DNA from 2 places in the Kribbella sp. NPDC051137 genome. Region 1 is predicted to be linked to the other one. Evidence: riboswitches for the same ligand, from Rfam matches in the RefSeq annotation. Region 1 holds a riboswitch; the other holds the start of a gene.
What was found. Region 1 has a riboswitch for FMN ahead of ribB (3,4-dihydroxy-2-butanone-4-phosphate synthase). Riboswitches for the same ligand answer to the same signal wherever they lie in the genome.
Positions count from the first base shown of each region.

Region 2: linked by a shared signal. The riboswitch ahead of ribD (bifunctional diaminohydroxyphosphoribosylaminopyrimidine deaminase/5-amino-6-(5-phosphoribosylamino)uracil reductase RibD) and the one ahead of ribB (3,4-dihydroxy-2-butanone-4-phosphate synthase) in region 1 are both predicted to bind FMN.

Region 1 covers NZ_JBFBBI010000005.1:796,666-807,512, reverse strand. The annotation lists gene AB0M51_RS29830 (sugar phosphate isomerase/epimerase family protein) at 1-167, shown strand, start outside; gene AB0M51_RS29825 (transketolase) at 164-1,042, shown strand; gene AB0M51_RS29820 (transketolase C-terminal domain-containing protein) at 1,039-2,007, shown strand; gene ribB (3,4-dihydroxy-2-butanone-4-phosphate synthase) at 1,991-2,605, opposite strand; FMN riboswitch at 2,680-2,813, opposite strand; gene AB0M51_RS29810 (sugar-binding transcriptional regulator) at 3,008-3,985, shown strand; gene AB0M51_RS29805 (threonine/serine exporter family protein) at 3,975-5,327, shown strand; gene AB0M51_RS29800 (DUF4185 domain-containing protein) at 5,324-6,850, opposite strand; gene AB0M51_RS29795 (riboflavin synthase) at 7,120-7,689, shown strand; gene AB0M51_RS29790 (3,4-dihydroxy-2-butanone-4-phosphate synthase) at 7,689-8,321, shown strand; gene AB0M51_RS29785 (class I SAM-dependent methyltransferase) at 8,318-9,013, shown strand; gene AB0M51_RS29780 (TetR/AcrR family transcriptional regulator) at 9,046-9,633, shown strand; gene AB0M51_RS29775 (VC0807 family protein) at 9,735-10,331, shown strand; gene AB0M51_RS29770 (FAD-dependent monooxygenase) at 10,328-10,847, shown strand, end outside.
Region 2 covers NZ_JBFBBI010000009.1:61,106-71,952, reverse strand. The annotation lists gene AB0M51_RS40260 (VWA domain-containing protein) at 1-761, shown strand, start outside; gene AB0M51_RS40255 (protein kinase) at 916-2,166, shown strand; gene AB0M51_RS40250 (MFS transporter) at 2,215-3,423, shown strand; FMN riboswitch at 3,482-3,614, shown strand; gene ribD (bifunctional diaminohydroxyphosphoribosylaminopyrimidine deaminase/5-amino-6-(5-phosphoribosylamino)uracil reductase RibD) at 3,827-4,837, shown strand; gene AB0M51_RS40240 (riboflavin synthase) at 4,838-5,470, shown strand; gene pnuC (nicotinamide riboside transporter PnuC) at 5,467-6,141, shown strand; gene AB0M51_RS40230 (bifunctional 3,4-dihydroxy-2-butanone-4-phosphate synthase/GTP cyclohydrolase II) at 6,143-7,381, shown strand; gene ribH (6,7-dimethyl-8-ribityllumazine synthase) at 7,381-7,854, shown strand; gene AB0M51_RS40220 (hypothetical protein) at 8,308-9,261, opposite strand; gene AB0M51_RS40215 (WYL domain-containing protein) at 9,323-10,288, shown strand; gene AB0M51_RS40210 (MarR family transcriptional regulator) at 10,279-10,761, opposite strand; gene AB0M51_RS40205 (NAD(P)H-binding protein) at 10,828-10,847, shown strand, end outside.

The sequences.
Region 1 (10,847 bases):
GCGTGCAGGCGGCGAAGCAGGCGATCACGTTCCTGAAGGCGATCCACCACGCGCTCGACGTCCTCGACGACGACGCGTTGGCCGCCGCGCAGGCCTCCCACGACGCACTGGCCGCGCAGAAGCTGGTCCAGAAGGTCCTGCTGAGTTCGATGGCGGAAATCGTATGAGTTTGACTGTCGAGCACGCGACACTGCCGGTGCTCGGGCGGTTGCCGGTCCACAGCAGCCGTGCCGAGCAGATCGCGCACATCGCCGAGGCCGCCAAGCAGATCCGGATCCAGGACCTCAAGCTCGTCCACCACGCCGGCGCCGGGCACATCGGTGGCGATTTCTCCGCGATCGACATCCTGGCCACGCTGTACGGCGCGGTCCTGGACATCTCACCGGACACCGTGAACGACCCGGAACGCGACCGCTTCATCCTCAGCAAGGGGCATGTCGCGGGCGCGCTCTACACCACGCTGGCGGCCTTCGGTTTCCTGCCGGTGGAAGAACTTTCCACGTTTCTGAAACCGTTGTCCGCGCTCAACGGGCACCCGAACCGGAACAAGGTGGCCGGCGTCGAGGCGAACACCGGCCCGCTCGGGCACGGCCTCCCGGTCGCGGTCGGGCACGCGCTGTCGGCGAAGCTCGACGTCTCGTTGCGCCGTACGTACGTGCTGGTCGGGGACGGCGAACTGCAGGAGGGCTCGAACTGGGAGGCGATGATGGCGGCCTCGCAGTACCAGCTCGACCGGCTGACCGTGATCGTCGACCGGAACCGGCTGCAGCAGGGCGCGACCACCAAGGAGACCAACGACCTCGACCCGCTGCCGGAGAAGGCGGCGGCGTTCGGGTTCGCGGTCGTCGAGGTGAACGGGCACGACCACGGCGAGCTGCTCGACGTGCTGTCCGCGGTCCCGTTCCGGCCGGGCAAGCCGACCTTCGTGATCGCGCACACGCACAAGGGCCACCCGATCTCGTTCATGAGCAACAACGTCGCCTGGCACCACCGCGTACCCGATGCCGCTGAGTACCAGCAGGCCCTGAAGGAGCTTCGATGACCGTCCTTGAGACCCGGTCGATCGCCGACCAGCCGCGGTACGACTGCCGGGACGCGTACGTCGAGACGCTCGCCGAGCTCGCGCACGCCGACCACCGGATCGTTGGCGTCGTCAACGACTCGGTCGGGTCCAGCAAGTTGACCAGCTTCCGGAAGGCGTTCCCGGACCGGTTGATCAACGTCGGGATCGCCGAGCAGGACATGGTCGGCGTCGCCTCCGGGCTGGCCAACGGCGGCCGGATCCCGTTCGTGTCGGCTGCGTCCTGCTTCCTCACCGGCCGCGCGCTCGAGCAGATCAAGGCCGACGTCGCGTACTCGAACACCAACGTGAAGCTCTGCGGGATGAGCCCCGGCGTCGCGTACGGCGAACTCGGCCCGACGCACCACTCGATCGAGGACATCGCCTGGCTGCGGGCGATCGCGGGGATCCGGATCATCGTCCCGGCGGACCCGATCGAGACGGCGGCGGCGCTCCGCTGGGCGGCCGCGACGGAGGGACCGGTGTTCATCCGGGTCAGCCGGATGAGCGTGCCGAAGGTGTACCCCGAGGACTACACGTTCGAGCTCGGCAAGGCGATCACGGTGCGCGAAGGCAGCGACGTGACCGTGATCAGCAACGGGACCGTGCTGTGGCGGGCGCTGGCCGCCGCCGAGCTGCTGGCCGCGGAGGGGATCTCGGCGCGGGTGCTGTCGATGCCGACGGTGAAGCCGTTGGACGTCGACGCTGTCGTCGCTGCGGCGCGGGAGACGGCCGGCATCGTGACCGCCGAGGAGGCGGTGGCCGGCGGCGGTCTCGGCGGAGCGGTGGCCGAGACCGTCGTACAGCATCATCCGGCGCGGGTGTCGATGCTCGGCTTCACCGAGTTCGCACCGACCGGGTCGGCCGGTTACCTGCTGGACCGGTACGGGCTGTCGGCCGAGGGCATCGCCGGAGCCGCCCGCACGCTGGTCACGACAGGTAGCTGACGAGATCCGCGATCGAGATCATCGCGAAGCCATGAGCGTCGGCGAACGCGCGCAGGTCCGCACCTGTCATCAGCGTGCCGTCGTCGTTCATGAGCTCGCCGATCACACCGACCGGCGGGAGACCGGCCAGCCGGACGAGTTCGACAGTGGCCTCGGTGTGACCGGGCCGCTGCCGGACTCCACCGTCGACGGCCCGCAACGGCAGGATGTGACCGGGCCGGATCAGGTCCGCGGGCCGCGCCGTCGGATCGGCCAGTACGCGGACGGTCCGCGCCCGGTCCGCGGCGGAGATGCCGGTACCGACACCGGTCGCCGCGTCCACGGAGACGGTGTACGCCGTTCGCAGACTGTCCTGGTTGTCCGGGACCATCAGCGGGAGCTCGAGCCGGTCCAGGACCTCGGAGGTGGTCGGCGCGCAGACGTATCCGCTGGTGTGACGGACGAGCAGCGCCATCAGTTCGGTAGTCGCGAGGCTCGCGGCGAAGGTCAGGTCGCCTTCGTTCTCACGGTCCTCGTCGTCGACGACCACGACCGGCCGTCCGGCGGCGATCTCGGTGACGGCGTGTTCGATGGTGTCCAGGCTGGTGATGGTGTTCACGTTCGTTGTCCTCTCGGCCTGGCACTCCGGGGCAACGACAGACCCCACGCCCCGGTTTCAGGGACGTGCGGTTGCCACGTGCGTCTTCCCATCCGGACTTTCACCGTCGGTCCCGGAGTTCCACCAGGTCAACCGCTCCTTCTTGCGAAGTCACGGGTCGCGGACTGTCACCGCCGGCTCGGAATTTCACCGACCCCAGAGCACGTGTGTTCTTCTCCTCCTCAGCTTAACGGCAACCAGCACCCCGGGAGTGTCATGTCCATCTCATCCCCGTCTGGCACGACGCGGCGCGTTCGGGACCGAGCCGCGGGACACGCCGGAGAGTCCATTGCCTGATGTTGGTGGCGCACCGAGGGTCTACATCTGCCTATAGTCCAGTTTGATCGTGTTGAGAGGGGTGTCGTGAACAGCAACCGCGCGGTGCGCCAGCCGGGGCTGGACGAGCTGCGGCTGCTTGCGAAGGTGGCCCGGATGTACCACGAGAAGGGCATCCGGCAACCGCAGATCGCCGCCGAGCTGAACCTGTCCCAGGCGCGCGTCTCGCGGATGCTCAAGCAGGCCGTCGAGGTCGGCATCGTGCACACCGTGGTGACCATGCCGAGCGGGGTGCACAGCGACCTCGAGGACGAACTGCAGGGGCGGTACGGCCTGCGGGACGCGGTCGTCGTGGACACGATCGGCGCCGGCGACGAGGTCCTGCCCGCGCTCGGGTCGGGCGCGGCGGCGTACCTGGACATGACCCTCACCGGCGGGCACGTGGTCGGGATCTCCTCCTGGAGCGAGACGCTGATCTCGGCCGTCGACCGGATGCCGCGCAAGAGCGTGCCGGTGGTCGACAAGGTGGTGCAGATCGTCGGCGGGCTGGGCGACGCGGCGGTGCAGATGCAGGCCACCCGGCTGACCGCGCGGTTCGCCGAGCTGACCGGCGGGATGCCGGTCTACCTGCCCGCGCCCGGCCTGGTCGGGACCCCCGCCGTACGCCGGGCGATGATGAACGACGTGTCAGTTCGCGACGTTCTGGGCACGTGGGGACAACTCACCGATGCCCTGGTCGGGATCGGCAGCCTCGAGCCCTCGCCGCTGCTGCAGCGCAGTGGGAACGCGGTTGCGGAGGCCGACCAGGACGAGCTCCGCAGGCTCGGTGCCGTCGGGGACGTGTGTTTCCGGTTCTTCGACGAAGAGGGAAAGCTCGTGCGCTCAACGTTCGACCAACGGGTCATCGGGGTGACCGCGAAGGAGCTGCTGGCGGTGCCGCGCCGGATCGGCGTGGCCGGCGGCGAACGCAAGTACTCCGCGATCCGCGCCGCCCTGCTCGGCGGCTGGGTGAACATCCTGATCACCGACCTCGCGATGGCCCATCGTTTGATCGATGGAGCCTGACGAGCAGCGGGAGGTCTACGCCACCATCGACCTGGCGTTGCGGGTCGGTGAGGTGCTGCTGTCCAGCGGCGCCGGTACGGCGGACGCGACCGCGACGATCCTCGGTGTCACCGCGGCCGGCGGGTTGCGCGGGTGCGAGGTCGACATCACGTTCACCTCGATGGCCGTCTCGTACCAGGAGGCGCCCGACGTCGCGCCCGAGACCCACATCCGGCTGGTCCGGTACCGCTCGCAGGACTTCTCCCGGCTGACCGACGTCGACCGGCTGGTACGGCGGTTCGCGCGCGGCGACCTGAGTCGCGAGGAGGCGTCTCGCGAGCTGGCCCGGCTGACGTCCGCGGGACCGCCGTACCCGCGGTGGAGTTCGGTGCTGGCCTGGGGCGTGATGGCCGGCGGCGCGACGCTGCTGCTCGGCGGCGGCTGGCTGATCACGCTGGTCGCGGTGCTGACCGCGATCGTCATCGAGATGAACAACCGCTGGTTCAACCGCCAACGGTTGCCCGCGTTCTACCAGCAGGTCGCCGGCGCGTTCGTCGCGACCGCGGTCGCCCTGGTGCTGTACTCCGTCCACGCGCCGGTGAAACCATCGCTGGTCGTTGCCGCGGGCATCATCATGCTGCTGGCCGGGATCGCCCTCACCGGTGCCGTCCAGGACGCGATCACCGGGTACTACGTGACCGCGGCGGCCCGCAGCCTCGAGGCGATGCTGCTCACCGGCGGGATCATCGCGGGCGTCTCGCTCGGACTCGCGCTGGCGCTGCGACTCGGGCTGAAGGTCGGGATCGAGCCGCAGACGATCCAGCTGGCGAACCTCCCGGTGATGGTGATCTCCGGCGCGGTGATGGCGGTCGCGTTCGCGTACGCGTCGTACGCGCCGCTGCGTGCCCTGCTGCCGGTCGCGGTGATGGGTGCGCTGGCCTCGCTGATCTTCACGTTGATGACCAGGGCGTCCTTCGGTCCGGCCTGGTCCACCGCGGCGGCTGCCTTCGTCGTCGGTCTCGGCGGGTACTCCGGCGGCCGGCGGACCGGCGTACCGCCGCTGGTCGTGGTGGTCGCCGGGTCGATCCCGCTGCTGCCGGGACTGACGATCTACAAGGGCCTCTACGAACTGACCGCGGGCGGCCAGCTGATCGGCATCGTCAGTCTCACCACCGCGGTCGCCATCGGCGTCGCGCTGGCGTCCGGGCTGATCCTCGGCGAGTACGTCGCCCAGCCGATCCGCCGCGAAGCCCGCCGCCTGGAAGACCGGTTGGCCGGCCCGCGCCTCGTCGGCCCGCGCCGCCCGGTCCGTCGCCGCACCAACCGCACCGGCCGACGCCGGCGCCGTACCCAGGACAGTTAGGAGACTTCCTCCAGGACAACGTCGTCGAGTTGCAGCCAGACGTCCTGGCTGTGCCCGAAGAAGCCGGCGTACAGCTGGATCAGCGACTGCTGCCCGGAGTTGAAGTCGACGCTGACCTGCGTGTACTGCGGATGGGCGCCGCCGGTCTGCTGCGCGATCGTCCGGCCGCGCAGGGTCCGGACGCCGAGCATCGTCTCGGAGTTGTTCTCCGCGGTCCGGACCCAGGCGGACAGCCGGTACCGGTGATTCGGCCGTACGGCGACCGTCTGCTGGAGCTGGTGGGCTCCGATCGAATCGCGGACGTACGCGTTGTTCGTGCCGCTGTGCGAGAGGTTGCTGCGGTCGATGCCGCCGGTGCCGCTCAGCTGCCAGGGCGCGGACGGCGTACCGCTGGTCTGGGCCTCGAAATCGGGATCACTGACCAGGTTGGTCGTCCGGCCGTCGTCGGTGAGCTTGGTGTGCATCAGGAACACGTTGTACGGATCCCACTGCGCCATCGTGAAGTACAGGTCCGGGCCCTGCGACCACGGATGCATGAAGGATCCGTAGAGCCCGGGGAAATCGGTGCCTTTGACAACGACCTGTTCGCCGCTCCACGGGCCGGTCAGGTCGGTCGCCGAGCGCAGCACGATCGAGGCGCGGTGCTCGTCGAGGTACATCATCAGCCACTTGCCGGTGTAGGCGTTCCACTGCACCGAGACCTCGCCGATCGGACCCGCCGCGACCGGTACGGCGGCGTCCTCCAGTGGTGACCAGGTCCGGCCGTCCCAGTAGCGCCACGCCTTCTTCTGCAGGACCTGCTGCTCGGGAACCCGGGCGAGGTGCGCGCTGCCGAACCGGCCGTTCGGCGTGCCGACCATGTATACGTATCCACCGCTCTTGGTGAGCGCCGTCATCTGGAAGTTGTCGTCCCAGGCCTTGGTGTTCTGCCAGCGGGCGCCGGCGTCCTTGGTCCAGGTCTCGCCGTTGTCGTCGGAGTACGCGAAGCCGGAGTAGTTCGTGAACCAGCTGCCGGCCGGTCCCCAGTAGTTGACCGACATGTACTGCACGTACTGGCGTTTACCGACCGAGATACCGGCGGTCGGGATCACCGTGTGCTCGTCGCGGTCGATCTTCTTGCAGGGCAGGAACTCCTTGGCGTGACCGGGCCGGTCCTCGGCGGCCGAGTCGAACGACATCCCGTCGCTCAGCTCGCGGTCGGTACTGCGGAGCAGCAGGTTGCACCGCCAGTCGATCGTGGCCTGGTCGCCGGCGCCGCCGCCCGGTCCGGTCCAGCCGCTGCCGTAGCTGTCGCCGAACGCGCTCAGGATCTCGCCGGAGCCGTTGTCCCAGAGGATGCCGAGGTCGGTCGCCTTCAACCCGAATCGCGCCTCGGTGTCGTTGATCGACTGCGGCCCGGTCAGCTTGGCGACGCGGTCGACGGGGGACGGTACGGCCGAGGCTTGGGCCGGGGTCGAGCGGTCGGCGGGCACCACGGCGGCCGCGATCAGGGCAGGGACGACCAACAACCATCGCTTCCGCATCAGGGTCTCCTCGGGCGGGTGGAGGTGTAGCCAGAAATCGATTTCCGCCACCGTAACCGGGGCTTTCGGCAGGGGTCAACGGGTGGCGTGTGCTTTACTGTCGATCGGTGCGATTCCACGGTGTGACGGTTGGACATTGTTGTCCGGGCCCGTCGGCTCTGCCGGGAGGCGGAGTGACCCGGATGTGACCGGGGCCATGCGGTGATACCCCGCTCTCAGCTCGGACCCCCTGAGGTCCCTGGCCATCGTTGAGTGATGGAGAGCGAAGCATGTTCACAGGACGTATCGAGAACGTGGGTACGGTCGCCGAGGTAGCCGGCGACGTTCTGCGGGTCGCGTCGGAGGTGCCGGTCGCAGCCGGCGGGGCGGTCTGTCTCGACGGGATCCGGTTCACCGCGGAGCCGGCGCCGCCGGGTGAGCTCCGGGTGGTCGTGACGGACGAGACCCGGCGACGTACGACGCTGGACCGGGTTGCTGCCGGTCTGCGAATGAACGTCGAACTGCCCGTGGCGGTCGGCGACCGCATCGACGGGCACTTGATCCAGGGACACGTCGAGGGCGTCGGCAGGGTGCTGCGCGTCGATGCGGAGCCGGCCGGACATCGGGTGTGGCTCAAGCCGCCGGAGCGGTTGCTGAGCCGGTTGGTGGCGAAGACGTCGATCGCGGTCGACGGCGTGAGTATCACGGTCGCGGAGGTCCTGAAGGATCGGTTCTCCGTCGTACTCGTACCGAACACGCTGACCAAGACCACCCTCGGCGCGCTGGCCGCGGGCGACCGCGTGAACCTCGAGAGCGACCTGCTCGTGCGGATGGCGCGGGACGGCACGGGCCTGAGTTGATGCGCGCCGTTGCGCAACTGCCGTGGGCGGGACAGCTCAGCGGCGAGGCCGGCGTACAGAAGGTGGTTGCCCAGATCGCCGCCGGCGGTGGGGTTGTCGTGTGGGATCCGACCGCCGAGAGCGAAGGGGACGTCGTCTTCGCGGGCGAGCGATTCCGGCCGGAGGCGATGCGGTTCCTGCTCACGCAGGCGTGCGGGCACACGACGGTCCCGTGTGCGCCGGAAGTGCTGCAGCGGTTGAAGATCGGGCCGATTCCGGGCGACGGGGATCGGCAGGGTACGGCGATGCACGTGCCGGTCGACCTGGCGTCGTCGGACGGCACCGGGGTGTCGGCGGCGGAACGGGCCGCGACGATCCGGCGGCTGGCGTCGCCGGATGCGGTGGCCGAGGACTTCCTGCGGCCAGGGCACGTCTTTCCGTTGGCGGCGCGGCCCGGTCTGCTGGCTGAGCGTGGCGGTCATACGGAGGCGACTGTCGCCCTGTGCAAGGCCGCCGGGCTTGCACCCGTCGGCGTTTGCTGCGAGGTGATGCGGACCGACGGGGTGATGGCGGGGCCGGCCGATCTGGAGCAGTTCGCGCTGCGGTGGGAGCTGCCGATGATCGACATCCACGATCTGGCGCGCTGGCTGTGAAGGGCACCGAGCTGTACGACGATCCCGAGTTCCTGCGCGGGTATCGCGAGCTGCGGCAGGCTCGGCTGGGGATCAACGACGCGTTGGAGATTCCGGCGATGGCGGCCGCGCTTCCGCCGGTCGAGGGGTTGCGCGTCGTGGATCTCGGGTGTGGCGAAGGGGATTTGGCGGTTCGGCTGGCTGAAGCGGGCGCTGCCGAGGTGATGGCGGTGGACGCCTCGGCGCAGATGCTCGCGGCGGCCGTACCGCATCCTCGGGTCCAGTACGTGCGGGCCGACCTCGCGCAGTTCAACGTGCCGCGTGGGTTCGCCGACCTGGTGGTGAGCAGTATGGCGTTGCACTACGTCGCGGACTTCGACGCCTTGGCCGGGCGGGTCTTCCGGTGGTTGAGGGACGCCGGGGCGTTCGTGTTCACGATCGAGCACCCGATGGTGACGGCGCCGATGGTGGCGGCTGACTGTGTGGTGGACGACTACGCCGACGAGGGGCGGCGGGAGCGGACGTGGTTCGTCGACGGAGTGGTGAAGTATCACCGGACCATCGGGACGGTGGTCGGCGTCCTGCGGCGGCACGGCTTCCGGCTGGAGCTGCTCGACGAGCCGCTCCCGACGGTGGACCAGGTCGCCGCCCAACCACATCTCGCGCTGCATCGCCGGCGCCCGCCGATCCTGCTGGTGTCGGCGCGGGCTTGACGAAATTTTATCCACGCGGGTAACTTTTACCCATGCGGATAAAACAGGGGACCGATCGAAGCCGTGGTACGGCGGCGCGGCGGGATCAGATCGTCGCGGCGACGATCGCGGTGCTCGCGCGGCGTGGGTACGCCGCGACGTCGTACGACGCGATCTGCGAGCAGGCCGGGCTGAGCAGCAAGCGGCTGATCTCGTACCACTTCACGACCAAGGACGAGCTGCTCGCCGAGGTGCTCCGCCGGGTCACCACCGACGCGGCGGAGCGCATGCGGCCCGCGATCGAGGCGGAACCGCGGCCGGACGGGAAGCTGGCGGCGTACATCCGTTCCAACATCCAGTTCATCGCGGAGCACCCGGAGCACGTTCGGGCGGTCCAGCAGATCGTGTACGCCGCCGTTCCCACGGAGGAGGCGGATTCGGCGGTAGCGCGGCTGGCGGTGCTGTTCGAGGACGGCCAACGCGCCGGGGCCTTCCGTGCGTTCGACCCGACGCTGATGGCGTACACCGTGCGGGCCGCCATCGACGCGTCCGCCGGCCGCCTGATCGCCGGCGCCGACCCCACCCACTACGCCGAGGAACTGACCGAACTGTTCCACCAGGCCACCAGGGCCGCCCGATGAGCCGCTCCGAGAGAAGGGCTGCTGGGGTGGTGGGCGCCGCGCGTCCGACGGAGGCCGATGGGCGAACCGGGGCGGGTGCCGGCAAGGCTCGGTGGGGCGCTGTGTTGGCCCCGGTGCTGGTGGATCTGGTGGTGCCGTTGGTGATCTTCTACGGGCTGCGGCGCGCAGGTGTCGGGGTGGTGGGGGCGACGCTTGCCGGGTCGGTGATTCCGGTGCTGCGGACGGTGTACTCGGTTGTCCGCGGGCGGAAGGTCGACTGGATGGCGGTGTTCGTGATCGTGGCGTTGGCGGTCGGGACCGTCGCGTCGTTGGCGATGCACAGCCCGCGCATGCTGCTCGCGAAGGATGGCGTCATCACTGCGTTGTGCGGCCTGTGGATGCTCGGGACCGTTGCCCTCGGCAAGCCGTTGTTGCTGGCGATCGGCCGCGGGATCGCGGAGGCCAAGCGGGGCAAGGGCGGCGGCGAGGTGTGGGCGAGCCGGTGGGATCGCGAACCGCGTTTCCGGCACGGGATCCGGCTGATCACGATCGTCTGGGGTGTCGGCCTGGTCTTCGACGCGGTCGTCCGCGTGGTGCTCGCGTACGCGCTCCCGCTCGACGCGGTCCCCGGTGTGACGACCGTGCAGTGGATCGTGCTGTTCGTCCTGCTCTACGGCTTCATGATGATCTACTCCCGCAAGAACGACCTGCTCGCATGAACGTACTCGTCGTAGGCGCCGGCCCGACCGGCCTGCTGCTCGCTGCCGAGCTGACCCTCGCCGGGGTGGACGTGCAGATTGTCGACAAGGCGACGAAACGCTCCGGCCAGTCGAAGGCACTCACCCTGCAGCCGCGTTCGATCGAGATCCTGCACTCCCGCGGCCTCTTGAACGACGTGCATGCCCCACAGTTGCCCGCCGGCCACTTCGCCGGCCTTCCCGTCCCTCTCGACTACACAGCCCTCGACACCCGATTCCCTTACCAGCTGGGCATTCCACAGCGCCGCGTGGAGCAACTCCTCGAAACCGGTCTCGACGTACGCCGTGGTCTCGAGCTGACCGGTCTGCAGCAGGACGAGTCCGGCGTCGACGCAACGTTCGCCGACGGTACGACGATCCGCGCGGACTGGGTCGTCGGCTGCGACGGTGCCCACAGCGCCGTACGCACCCTGACCGGCATCGACTTCCCCGGCCGCGACGGCAGATTCACCGCGGTGGTCGCCGACGTCGTCATCT
Region 2 (10,847 bases), on a different contig from region 1:
CCGGCGAGGACGCTCTCGCGATCTTCGCGAAACAGGTCCCCGGCAATGCCGGCCGACGTGGGGTCATCACGCCGCGGGGCTCGGTCAAGGGCACCACCACGAAGGAGATCCGCTACCTCAACCGCGAAGGCCCGAACTCGATGGACGGCGGCAGCTCGACGGCCGGTGACTACTACGTCGCCGTCTCGCTGAGCCGCAAGGACGAGGACCGCGCGTTCGCGATCCCGATGACGCTGACCATCGGATTGCCGGGCACCGCCGGCGCGGGCAAGCCCGAGTACGTCGACGGCGCCACCCCGGTCGACGGCGGCACCGTCACCCCGACCTCCAGCCCGACGGAGTCCCCGTCCGCTACGCCGTCCGAGTCCTCCGGCTCGGGCTCCGGCGACAAGACCGAGGCGGGTGCACCGGTCGCCGGGCGCTCCGACACCGACAGCGGTACGCCGATCGCCCTGGTCGCGGGCCTCTCGGGTGGCGGCGTAGTACTCCTGCTGGTCGGCCTGCTGCTGGTAGTGCGCCTCCGCCGCACCCCGGCCGCGCACCAGGCCGGGCAGTACCCGGGTGGGCAGCACCCCAACGGGCCGCAGCAGCCCAACGGGCCGCAGCATCCGGGCGGGCAGCAGCCGGACCGACCGCAGTATCCGGGTGGGCAACAAACCAACGGGCCGCAGCATCCGGGTGGGGAGCAGCCCAACGGGCCGCAGTACCCGGGTGGGCAGCAGCCGGACGGGCCGCAGTACCCCGGGCAGCCTCGCCGCTGACCAGCACGACCGTTGACGAGCCTCGGCCGAATGTCCGGCCGGGGCTCGTCCCGTACATCCGCCGGTTGGCTTGGTCGGCGGGGCTCGCGTGTGAGGGCGGGCGTCTGGTGTTCGCGGTGCGGGTTCGCCCGGGGGAGGCGGTAGGTTCTGGGCGGTGGAGGCGTTTGCGGGACGGTTTCGGCTGATCGACCTGATCGGGACCGGCGGCATGGGTTCGGTGTGGCGCGCGTGGGACCTGCGGCGGTCGACGTACGTGGCCGCGAAGGTTCTCGGGCAGCACGATGCCGCGACGCTGCTGCGGTTCGTCCGGGAACAGTCGCTGCGGATCGAGCACCCGCACGTGATCGCGCCGCACGGGTGGGCCGCGGACGACGACAAGGTCGTGTTCGCGATGGACCTGGTCCGGGGCGGCTCGGTGGCGACCCTGCTCGGCGACCACGGCCCGCTGCCGACGGCGTACGTCGCCGTACTGCTGGATCAACTCCTGCGCGGGCTGTCCGCCGTACATGCGGCGCGGGTCGTACATCGCGATGTGAAACCTGCCAACCTGCTGCTGGACGTCACCGGCACCGGCCGGCCGCACCTGCGCTTGTCGGACTTCGGCGTCGCAGGCCTCCTCGACGAGCCGCGGATGACCCGGCAGAGCATGATCCTCGGCACCCCCGGCTACCTGGCCCCAGAGCAGTTGGAAGGCGCCGACCCCGACCCCCGCCAGGACCTGTACGCCGTCGGCGCCGTAGCCGCCGAACTCCTGACCGGCGAACGTCCCACGTCCGACGGCAGCCTGTCGATCCCGGTAGGCCCGCTCTCCGAGCTCATCCACCACCTCACCGCGCCCGACCCGTCCGATCGCCCCACCTCAGCCGCAGCCGCCGCCCAACTCCTCGCCACCGCTACAACCGGCCTTCCCCACACCTGGCCCACGGCCCCCGACGCCCCCGAGGTCTTCGACCAACTCCCACCCCTCCCACCACCCTGGACCCCCACAGGCCCCCAACCACCAGCCCCCAACCAACCACCCCCAAGCCCCCAACCCCCCGCGGGCTCCCGACCACCCGCGAGCTCCCAGCCGCCCGCGAGCTCGCAGCCGCCCGCGAGCGCCCGACCACCCGCGAGCGCCCGACCACCCGCGAGCGCTCAACCACCCGCGAGCAACCAATCACCCCCAAGCACCCAGCCGCCCGCGGGCTCCCGACCCCCCGCGAGCACCCGACCCCCCGCGAGCTCCAAACCACCCGCGGGCTCCCGACCACCCGCGAGCACCCGACCACCCGTTCGGGTTGCTCCTGTTGGAGTTGCCGCGGCTGGTGGGCGTGGGAGGCGGGGATTGTGGTGGGTGGCGGGAGGTTGTTTGGTCGGAGCCGTGGGGTTGTTGGGGAGTGCTGCTTGGTTGGTGTTCCGGTGAGGGGTAAATCGCGGGACGGGTAGCGCCGGTGGTGGAAGACTGCTGGAGATGGACTCGACAGCAGTCACCGCGCCGGTCGGGGAGCGACTGCGGCTGTTGGTGGCTGCGCTGGCGATCACGACCACGGTCGGCTACGGCGTACTGAGTTACGCGTTCAGCGCGCTGCTCGGGCCGATGAGCCGGGAGTTGGCGGTTTCCACGACCACGGCCGTCGGCGCATCGACCACCGCCGTACTGGTGAGCGGCCTGATCTCGATCCCGGTCGGGCGGCGGCTGGATGTGCGCGGCGGGCGCGGGCTGATGACGACCGGCTCGATCCTCGCCGCGCTCGCCGTACTCGGCTGGTCCCAGGTGCAGAACACCTTCCAGCTGTACGCCGTGTTCGTCGCGATCGGTGTCGCCTCGGCGATGGTGCTCTACCCGCCCGCCATGGCCGTCGTGGTCGCCGTCGCCGCGCCCGCCAGAAGAACCAACTCCATTCTCACCATCACGCTCGTCGGCGGCCTGGCGAGCTCGATCTTCATCCCACTCACCGGCTACCTCGCGCAGACCTTCGGCTGGCGCACCGCCCTCGCCGTACTGGCAGGCATCCTCGCGCTCATCACCATCCCGCTGCACCTGTTCGCCGTACCCCGGCAGACCCCGAGGCCACTGACCAGCGCAACACCGGCGAAATCACCGGCCAGAGTTCTCAGGGACCCAGGTTTCTGGCTCCTCGCCGGTGCGTTCGTCGTGCACAGCGCGGCCCTCGCGGTGATCGCCGTCCACCTGGTCCTCTACCTGGTCACCCTCGGCCACCCGCCGGCACGGGCGGCGAGCCTGGCCGGCCTGCTCGGACTGTTGTCGGTGACCGGCCGGCTCGTGACCAGCGTGTCCGTCCGGTGGTTGCCGATGGCGACGATCACCTCGCTGATCCTGTTCGTCCAGGGCATCGCGATCGCCCTGCTACCGGTGGTCGGCCGGCACGTCGCCGGCGCGGTGGGCTGCCTGGTGCTGTTCGGGCTCGGGTTCGGGGTGTCGTCGATCGCGACGCCCGCGATCCTGCTGGACCGGTACGGCGCGACCGGGTTCGGCACGACCGCGGGCATGCTCGGTACGCCGACCACGATCGCGAAGGCGACCGGTCCGCTGGCCGGAGCCGGGCTGGCGGAGGCGTTCGGGTACCGGCCGCTGGTGCTCGCGGTCGCGGTGGCGTGTGTGGTCGCGGCGGCAGGCCTCGCGCTGACCCGGAGGGTCCGCCCGAGGGCCACGATGTGACCTGGGTCGTGGCGGGGGTTGGCGGAGGGGGCATACTTGAGGCACGAGTGAAACCCACTCGCGTGCTCCGGGGTCGGTGTAATTCCGAGCCGGCGGTGACAGTCCGCGACCCGTGACTTCGCAAGAAGAAGCGGTTGACCTGGTGGAATTCCGGGACCGACGGTGAAAGTCCGGATGGGAGGCGCACGCGGTCGGCGGGTGTGCTCTGGCGCCCGGTGGCGCGGAGCGCGGGCTGTGAGGCCCGCGGGACGCGGCGGCGAGGGTCCGGCGGCAACGGGCGAGAGTCCGGGGCGGCCGGCGGGACCGGTGAAACGGTTGCGGCGACGGAGCAGATGTGCCGAGCGAGGCCCCGGTAGTGCGTCCGTGACGACGAGGGGCCCCAGTAGTGAACGACGTGTCGCCGATGGATGTCGCGTGGATGCGGCGTGCCGTCGAGTTGGCCGCGCGCGGCACCGGCAGCACGCATCCCAACCCGGTCGTCGGTTGTGTGATCACCGCGAGCGACGGTCATCCGGTCGGCGAGGGCTTCCATGCCGTCGCCGGCGGTCCGCACGCCGAGGTCGTGGCACTCCGGATGGCGGGCGACCGGGCCCGCGGCGGTACGGCGTACGTGACGCTGGAGCCCTGTAACCACACCGGCCGGACCGGTCCGTGCGCGGACGCGCTGATCGAGGCGGGCGTCGCGCGCGTGGTGTACGCCGTACCGGATCCGAACCGTACGGCGGCCGGCGGCGCGGACAAGTTGCGCAGCAAGAACCTCGACGTCGTCGAGGGCGTACTGCGGGCCGAGGCCGAGGCGGTCAACCGCGTGTGGCTGCACAGCGTGCGGATCGGGCGGCCGTTCGTCACCTGGAAGTTCGCGACCACGCTCGACGGGCGGTCCGCGGCGCCGGACCGGACGAGCAGGTGGATCACCGGCCCGCTCGCCCGCGCCGACGTGCACCGGCTGCGGGCGGAGTGCGACGCGATCGTCGTCGGCACCCAGACGGTCCTGGCCGACGACCCGGAGCTCACCGTTCGGGACGAGAACGACGTACCCGTGGCGCGGCAGCCGTTGCGGGTCGTGGTCGGCGACCGGGAGATCCCGCCGACCGCGCGGGTCCGCAACGACCGCGCGGAGACCCTGCTGCTGCCCACTCACGATCCCGCCGAGGTGCTCCGGCAGCTGGACGACCGGCAGATCCGGCACGTCTGGCTCGAAGGCGGCCCGACACTGGCCGCCGCGTTCCTGCGCGCCGGTCTGGTCGACCAGATCGTGGCGTACGTCGCCCCGGCCGTGCTCGGCTCGGGGTACGCCGCGGTCGGCGATCTCGGCGCGGAATCGATCGACCACCTGCGGCGGTTCAAGCTAGCGGACGTCACCCGCCTCGGCGACGACGTCCGGCTCACCCTGGTTCCTCTGGGAGGAAAGTAGATGTTCACCGGCATCATCGAAGAACTCGGCACGGTCGAGTCCCTGGAGCTGCTCGACGGCGACGCGGCCCGACTCACCATCCGTGGACCGAGGGTGACCGAGGACGCGGCGCACGGCGCGTCGATCGCGGTCAACGGCTGTTGCCTGACGGTCGTCGAGTACGGCGGCGGCGTGTTCACCGCGGACGTGATGCGCGAGACGCTGCAGCGCACCAGCCTCGGCGGTCTCGGGAAGGGCTCGCCGGTCAACCTGGAGCGGGCGGTCGCCGCGCACGAACGGCTCGGCGGGCACATCGTCCAGGGGCACGTCGACGGTACCGGCACGATCGCGTCGCGGACGCCCGGTGATCGCTGGGAGGACGTCCGGATCGCGACCTCGCCGGAGATCCTGAAGTACGTCGCCGAGAAGGGCTCGATCGCGATCGACGGGGTGTCGCTGACGGTCACCGGCGTCGACGACGCGAGCGGCACGTTCGGGGTCAGCCTGATCCCGACGACGCTCGAGCTGACGGTGCTCGGCGCGAACAAGGTCGGCGACACGGTGAACCTCGAGGTCGACGTGATCGCGAAGTACGTCGAACGCCTGCTGACCGCGGGCGTCACCCCTTCTTCTGTTGCTGGAGGCAACAAGTGAACCCGATCAACTGGCTGTTGACCTCCCAGGTCACGATCGCCGGCTCGCCGGTGCTGGTCCGGGAGATCGTCGGCAACGTGTTCGGCCTGGCCAGCGCGCTGTTCGGGATGCGCCGGCTGGTCGCCGCGTGGCCGGTCGGCATCGTCGGCAACGTGCTGCTGTTCACGGTGTTCGTCGGCGGCATCTTCGACACCCCGCAGGACAAGGACCTCTGGGGGCAGGCCGGCCGCCAGGTGTTCTTCGCGTTGATCAGCCTGTACGGGTGGTACCGCTGGTACCAGACCCGGCACCAGGGCGCCGGGCAGGCGGTCCAGCCGCGCTGGGCGACGATGCGGGAGCGGCTGGAGCTGCTCGGGATCGGCGTGGTGCTCTACGCGATCGCGTACTTCGTGCTGAAGGCGCTCGGCTCCTGGGGCCCGCAGTGGGACGCGTGGATCCTCACCGGGTCGATCCTCGCGACGTACGGGATGGCCCGCGGGTTCGTCGAGTTCTGGCTGATCTGGGTCGCCGTCGACGTGGTCGGCGTACCGCTGCTGGTGCAGGCGAAGTTCTACCCGTCGGCGACGATGTACGTCGTGTACGGGCTGTTCTGCGTACTCGGGTTCGCGTCGTGGTGGAAGATCCAGAACCGCGAACGGGCCGCAACCCCCGAAGCTGTGGTGGTGGGCTGAGATGGGAACCGTGCTGAAGCTCGACACGATCGAGCACGCGATCGAGGAGATCCGGGCCGGCCGGCCGGTGATCGTCGTCGACGACGAGGACCGGGAGAACGAGGGCGACCTGATCTTCGCCGCGTCCAAGGCGACTCCGGAGCTGCTGGCGTTCCTGATCCGGTACAGCTCCGGCGTGGTGTGCGTGCCGATGGAAGGCGCCGAGCTCGACCGGCTCGGGATCCCGCTGATGACGCCGCACAACCGCGAGCGGATGCGGACGGCGTACACGATCTCCGTCGACGCGCGCGACGGGATCAGCACCGGCATCTCGGCGGCCGATCGGGCCCGGACGATCCGGGTACTCACGGATTCCGCGTCGGAGCCGTACGACCTGGTGCAGCCGGGGCACGTGTTCCCGCTGCGCGGGCGCGACGGCGGCGTACTGGTCCGTCCCGGGCACACCGAGGCGTCGATCGACCTGGCGCGGCTCGCCGGTCTGACTCCGGCGGCGGTGATCTCGGAGTTGGTGAACGACGACGGGACGATGAAGCGCGGGCAGGACCTGCGTACGTTCGCGGACGAGCACGGGCTGTTGCTGGTGTCGATCGACGACCTCATCCGCTACCGGCGGCGGAACGAGACGCAGATCCAACGGGTCGCGACCACGACGTTGCCGACGCAGTACGGCGATTTCGTTGCCCACGGCTACCGGAACACGGTGGACGGTTCGGAGCAGCTCGCGCTGGTCCGCGGCTCGCTCGACGACGGGCCGACGCTGGTGCGGTTGCACTCGGAATGCCTGACCGGGGACGTGTTCGGGTCGCTGCGGTGCGACTGCGGGCCGCAGCTCGACGAGGCGTTGCGCCAGGTGGCTGCCGAGGGCGGCGTTGTCGTGTACCTGCGCGGGCACGAGGGGCGCGGGATCGGGCTGCTGCACAAGCTACAGGCGTACGAGCTGCAGGACGCGGGGCGCGACACTGTGGACGCGAACCTGGATCTCGGGCTGCCGGCCGACGCCCGCGACTACGGGACCGGCGCGCAGATCCTCGCCGATCTCGGCGTGAAGTCGGTGCGGCTGCTGACCAACAACCCCGACAAGCTCGCGGGCGTGCAGGGATACGGCATCGAGGTCGTCGAGCGGCGCGGCATCTCCATCGACCCGACCGAACACAACCTGCGCTACCTGCGCACCAAGCGCGACCGCATGGGCCATCACCTCCCCGCTGGCCTGCTGACCGAAGAGAACGGAGCCGGCTGATGTCGGGCAGTGGAGCACCCACCATCGAGGTCCCCCGCGTCGAAGGCGCCCGAGTCGCGGTCGTCGCGGCGCAATGGCATCCGAAGGTCACCGACGGTCTCCTGGCCGGCGCCTTGCGCGCGCTGGAGGACTCTGGGGTGGCTGAGCACACCGTCGTCCGGGTGCCCGGGTCTTTTGAACTGCCGGTCGCGTCCCTCCACGCCGCCAAGGCCGGGTACGACGCGGTCGTCGCCCTGGGCGTGGTGATCCGCGGTGACACCCCCCACTTCGAGTACGTCTGCCAGGCGACGACCGACGGGCTGATGCAGGTCGGTGTGACCACCGGAGTACCGGTCGGCTTCGGCGTCCTTACCTGCGACAACGACCCCCAGGCGCTGGACCGAGCCGGGTTGCCCGACAGCCGCGAAGACAAGGGCTACGAGGCAACCCAAGCCGCCCTGTCCACACTGGCCGCGATCCGCCGACTGAAGTAGACCCGTCCGACGCGTGGGGGGAGACGCGTAGTGGGTGTGCCGAGCGAGGGGATGTGATCAGCCCCCGCGTGCTCCCACCCACCCCCGGGCTCGCGCCCGGCTTCTGCGAGCTGCCGCTCGCGGGTGACTGCTGAGCGGGCGTGTCACGTGAGGCAGGGTCTGGTGAGTGGTGACGGGTGGACGCGTCGAGTGCTGGCGGTGGTGTGTGAGAAGTGTGGTCAGCCCTCACATGCGTCGCAGCCGAGCTTGATCGCGTGATCCCAGTAGTGAACTGCCTCACCGCGCGGAAATACTTGTTACCCACGGGCGCTGGCCAAACGGCCCACAGCCACCCAGTCACCACCCCGTCGCTTCGCTCGCGGGCCCGGGCCGAGTAGTCACCCGCCGGCGGCAGCCGGCAATAGTCCGGGCGGCAGCCCGGGGGGTGGGTGGGAGTGCGGAGCACGCGGGGGGCTATCCCTTCACGCGGGTGTGTTCCATGTACCAGTTGGTGGTCCAGGTGTTGCCGTTGTCGGTGGAGAAGGCTTGTTCCCAGGCGGCCTTGTCGGTGCCGGGTGTCCACAGGAAGCGGACGTCGATGGGCTGCCCCTCCCAGACGTCCGGGCCTTCGAAGAGGCCGACGCCGTTGGCGAAGGAGCCGACGACCGGAGTCTCCAGCTGGCCGCGGGTGCTGTTGATCCAGTGGATGGACCAGGTGCGGGACTCGGGGTTGTAGAGCCGAAAGGTCGCCCCGCGGAAGCCCTCGCTCGGGAACCAGCCTTCGTCGAAGCTGATCGCCCCGTCGAAGTACGTCGTGGCCTGCATCGTCGCGTCGTGTTCGTACCAGGTGAAGGGCTCCCCGAGGACTGGCCGCCGGCGCCGGTTGTGGAAGGACCAGCGGCCGATGAGGAAGTCGAAGTCGTCGGTGACCTTCGGGATGCCGAGCGGCGGCGGGGGAGTGGGACGCCGGGTGAAGTCCATGGTCCAGTTGGTTTCCCAGGTGTCGCCGCCGTCCGCGGAGTACGCCTGCTCCCAATGTGCCGTCTCTGAGGTGATGTCCGACCATTCGTAGCTGCACAGGATCGGTCGGCCTTCGTGCGTGTCCTCGCCGACCAGGCGGCAGCGCGTCCCGTCGGCGGTCCAGCCGCCGTGCACCGGTGGGTAGAGCTCCGTCGTGGTGCTGTTGACCCACCAGATGCTCCACTGCTTGCCCACCGGATCGAACACCCGCAGCGACAGCCCGTACGTCCCCTTCGTCGGGAAGCGCATCTCGTCGATGCTGATCTGCCCGTCGAAGTACGTCCGCGCGCTCGTGGTCCCGTCGTACTCGAGCCACTCGTCGCACCCGGCGAGGGCCCGTTTCAGTGTGCGGTGGTGTACGTCGAAGTACCCGTTCAGGAAGTCGAAGTCCCCGGTCACCTTGTCCATGCGTCCAGCGTCGGGCGCAAACCTGACATCCCATGGCAGTGATCCGGACTAATCTCGGACTATGCGTTCGAGCCGGCTGTTGTCGATCCTGCTGTTGCTGCAGACGCGTCGGCGGCTGACGGCGCGGGAACTCGCTGACGAGTTGGAGGTGTCGCTGCGCACGATCTACCGCGATGTGGAGGCGCTCGCGGCTGCAGGCGTTCCCGTGTACGCCGACCAGGGCCGTGCAGGTGGGTACCGCCTGGTGGAGGGCTACCGCACCCGCCTGACCGGCCTGACCGAACAGGAAGCAGCTGCTCTGTTCCTGGTCGGCATGCCCGGTGCTGCCGCCGCACTCGGGCTAACGGCCGAAACGAGCGCAGCCGAGCTCAAACTGCTCGCAGCGCTCGCCCCGGACCAGCGGGACCGGGCTGGTCGGCTGAAGCACAGGTTCCACCTGGACCTGCCCGCCTGGTACCAGGACGCCGAGAACTCACCACAGCTCGCGGCCGTCGCCGACGCTGTACTGCACGACCGCCGTGTCCGTGTCCTGTACCGCAGGTGGGAAGAGCCCCGCGAGGTCGAGCGCCTGCTCGAGCCGTACGGCCTAGTGCTCAAGAACGGCAGCTGGTACGTCGTAGCCGCGACAGCCGGCGGATTACGCACGTACCGCGTTTCGAACATCCTTGAGCTCACACCGACCGACGAGCAGTTCGAACGCGCCGACAGCTTCAACCTGGCCCAGCACTGGCAGGAGCACCTGGACGGCTTCGACCGCATCCGTTTCACGGCAGAGGCGGTCCTCAAGGTGTCGGCCAGGCTGGCCGCGAAGATGTACGACGTCTCGTACCCCGCACTCGTGAAGGCGGTCGCGGCCGCCGTACCGGAGCCAGACGGGAGCGTTGTGGTGACGGTCCCGATCGAGTCGGTCCAGAACGCCGCAGCCACGCTCAGCCGCTTCGGTGACGCCCTGGAGGTGCTGGAGCCGCAGGAGCTTCGGGCTGAGCTGAGAGAGCTCGGCCGGAAGCTCCACGACCTTTACTCCTGAGATAGCGCTCCGTTGGCGCGCTCTCCGGCCTCTGTGCTGCGCTTGAGGAAGTCCGCGATCACCGTGAGCTCGGCCTCGCTGTAGTCCGCCAGTACGTCGTCCATTGCGCCGATCATCGGCTGGTACAGCCGGACTACCTCCGTACTGCGGTCCGGCAGCACCCGGATCGTCACGCTCCGCCGGTCCGCGCGAGCCCGGTCGCGGGCGATCCAGCCGCCGCGTTCCAGGCGGTCGAGGATCCCCGTCAGCGTGGCCGGGTGCAGGCCGGCCTGGCGGGCGAGTGCGCTCGGGGTGAGCGGTCCGCTGCGCGCGAGGACGTCGAGGCAGTCGAGGTCGACGTCCTTGAGCGCCAGCTTGCCGCCGATCTGGTGGTTCAGCAGGGCGAGCTGGATCCGCAGGTCGCGAAGCCCGGCCTTGATCTCGTTCCCGGTCCGCCGGCGGTGCCGGACGTCACCTTGTTCTCTCTGTTCCATATATTATGATTTCCGTACTATATGAGTTGCAGATCAGAATCACGGTAGCGCACAGGAGGCGGTTCGATGCGGATCACGGTGTTCGG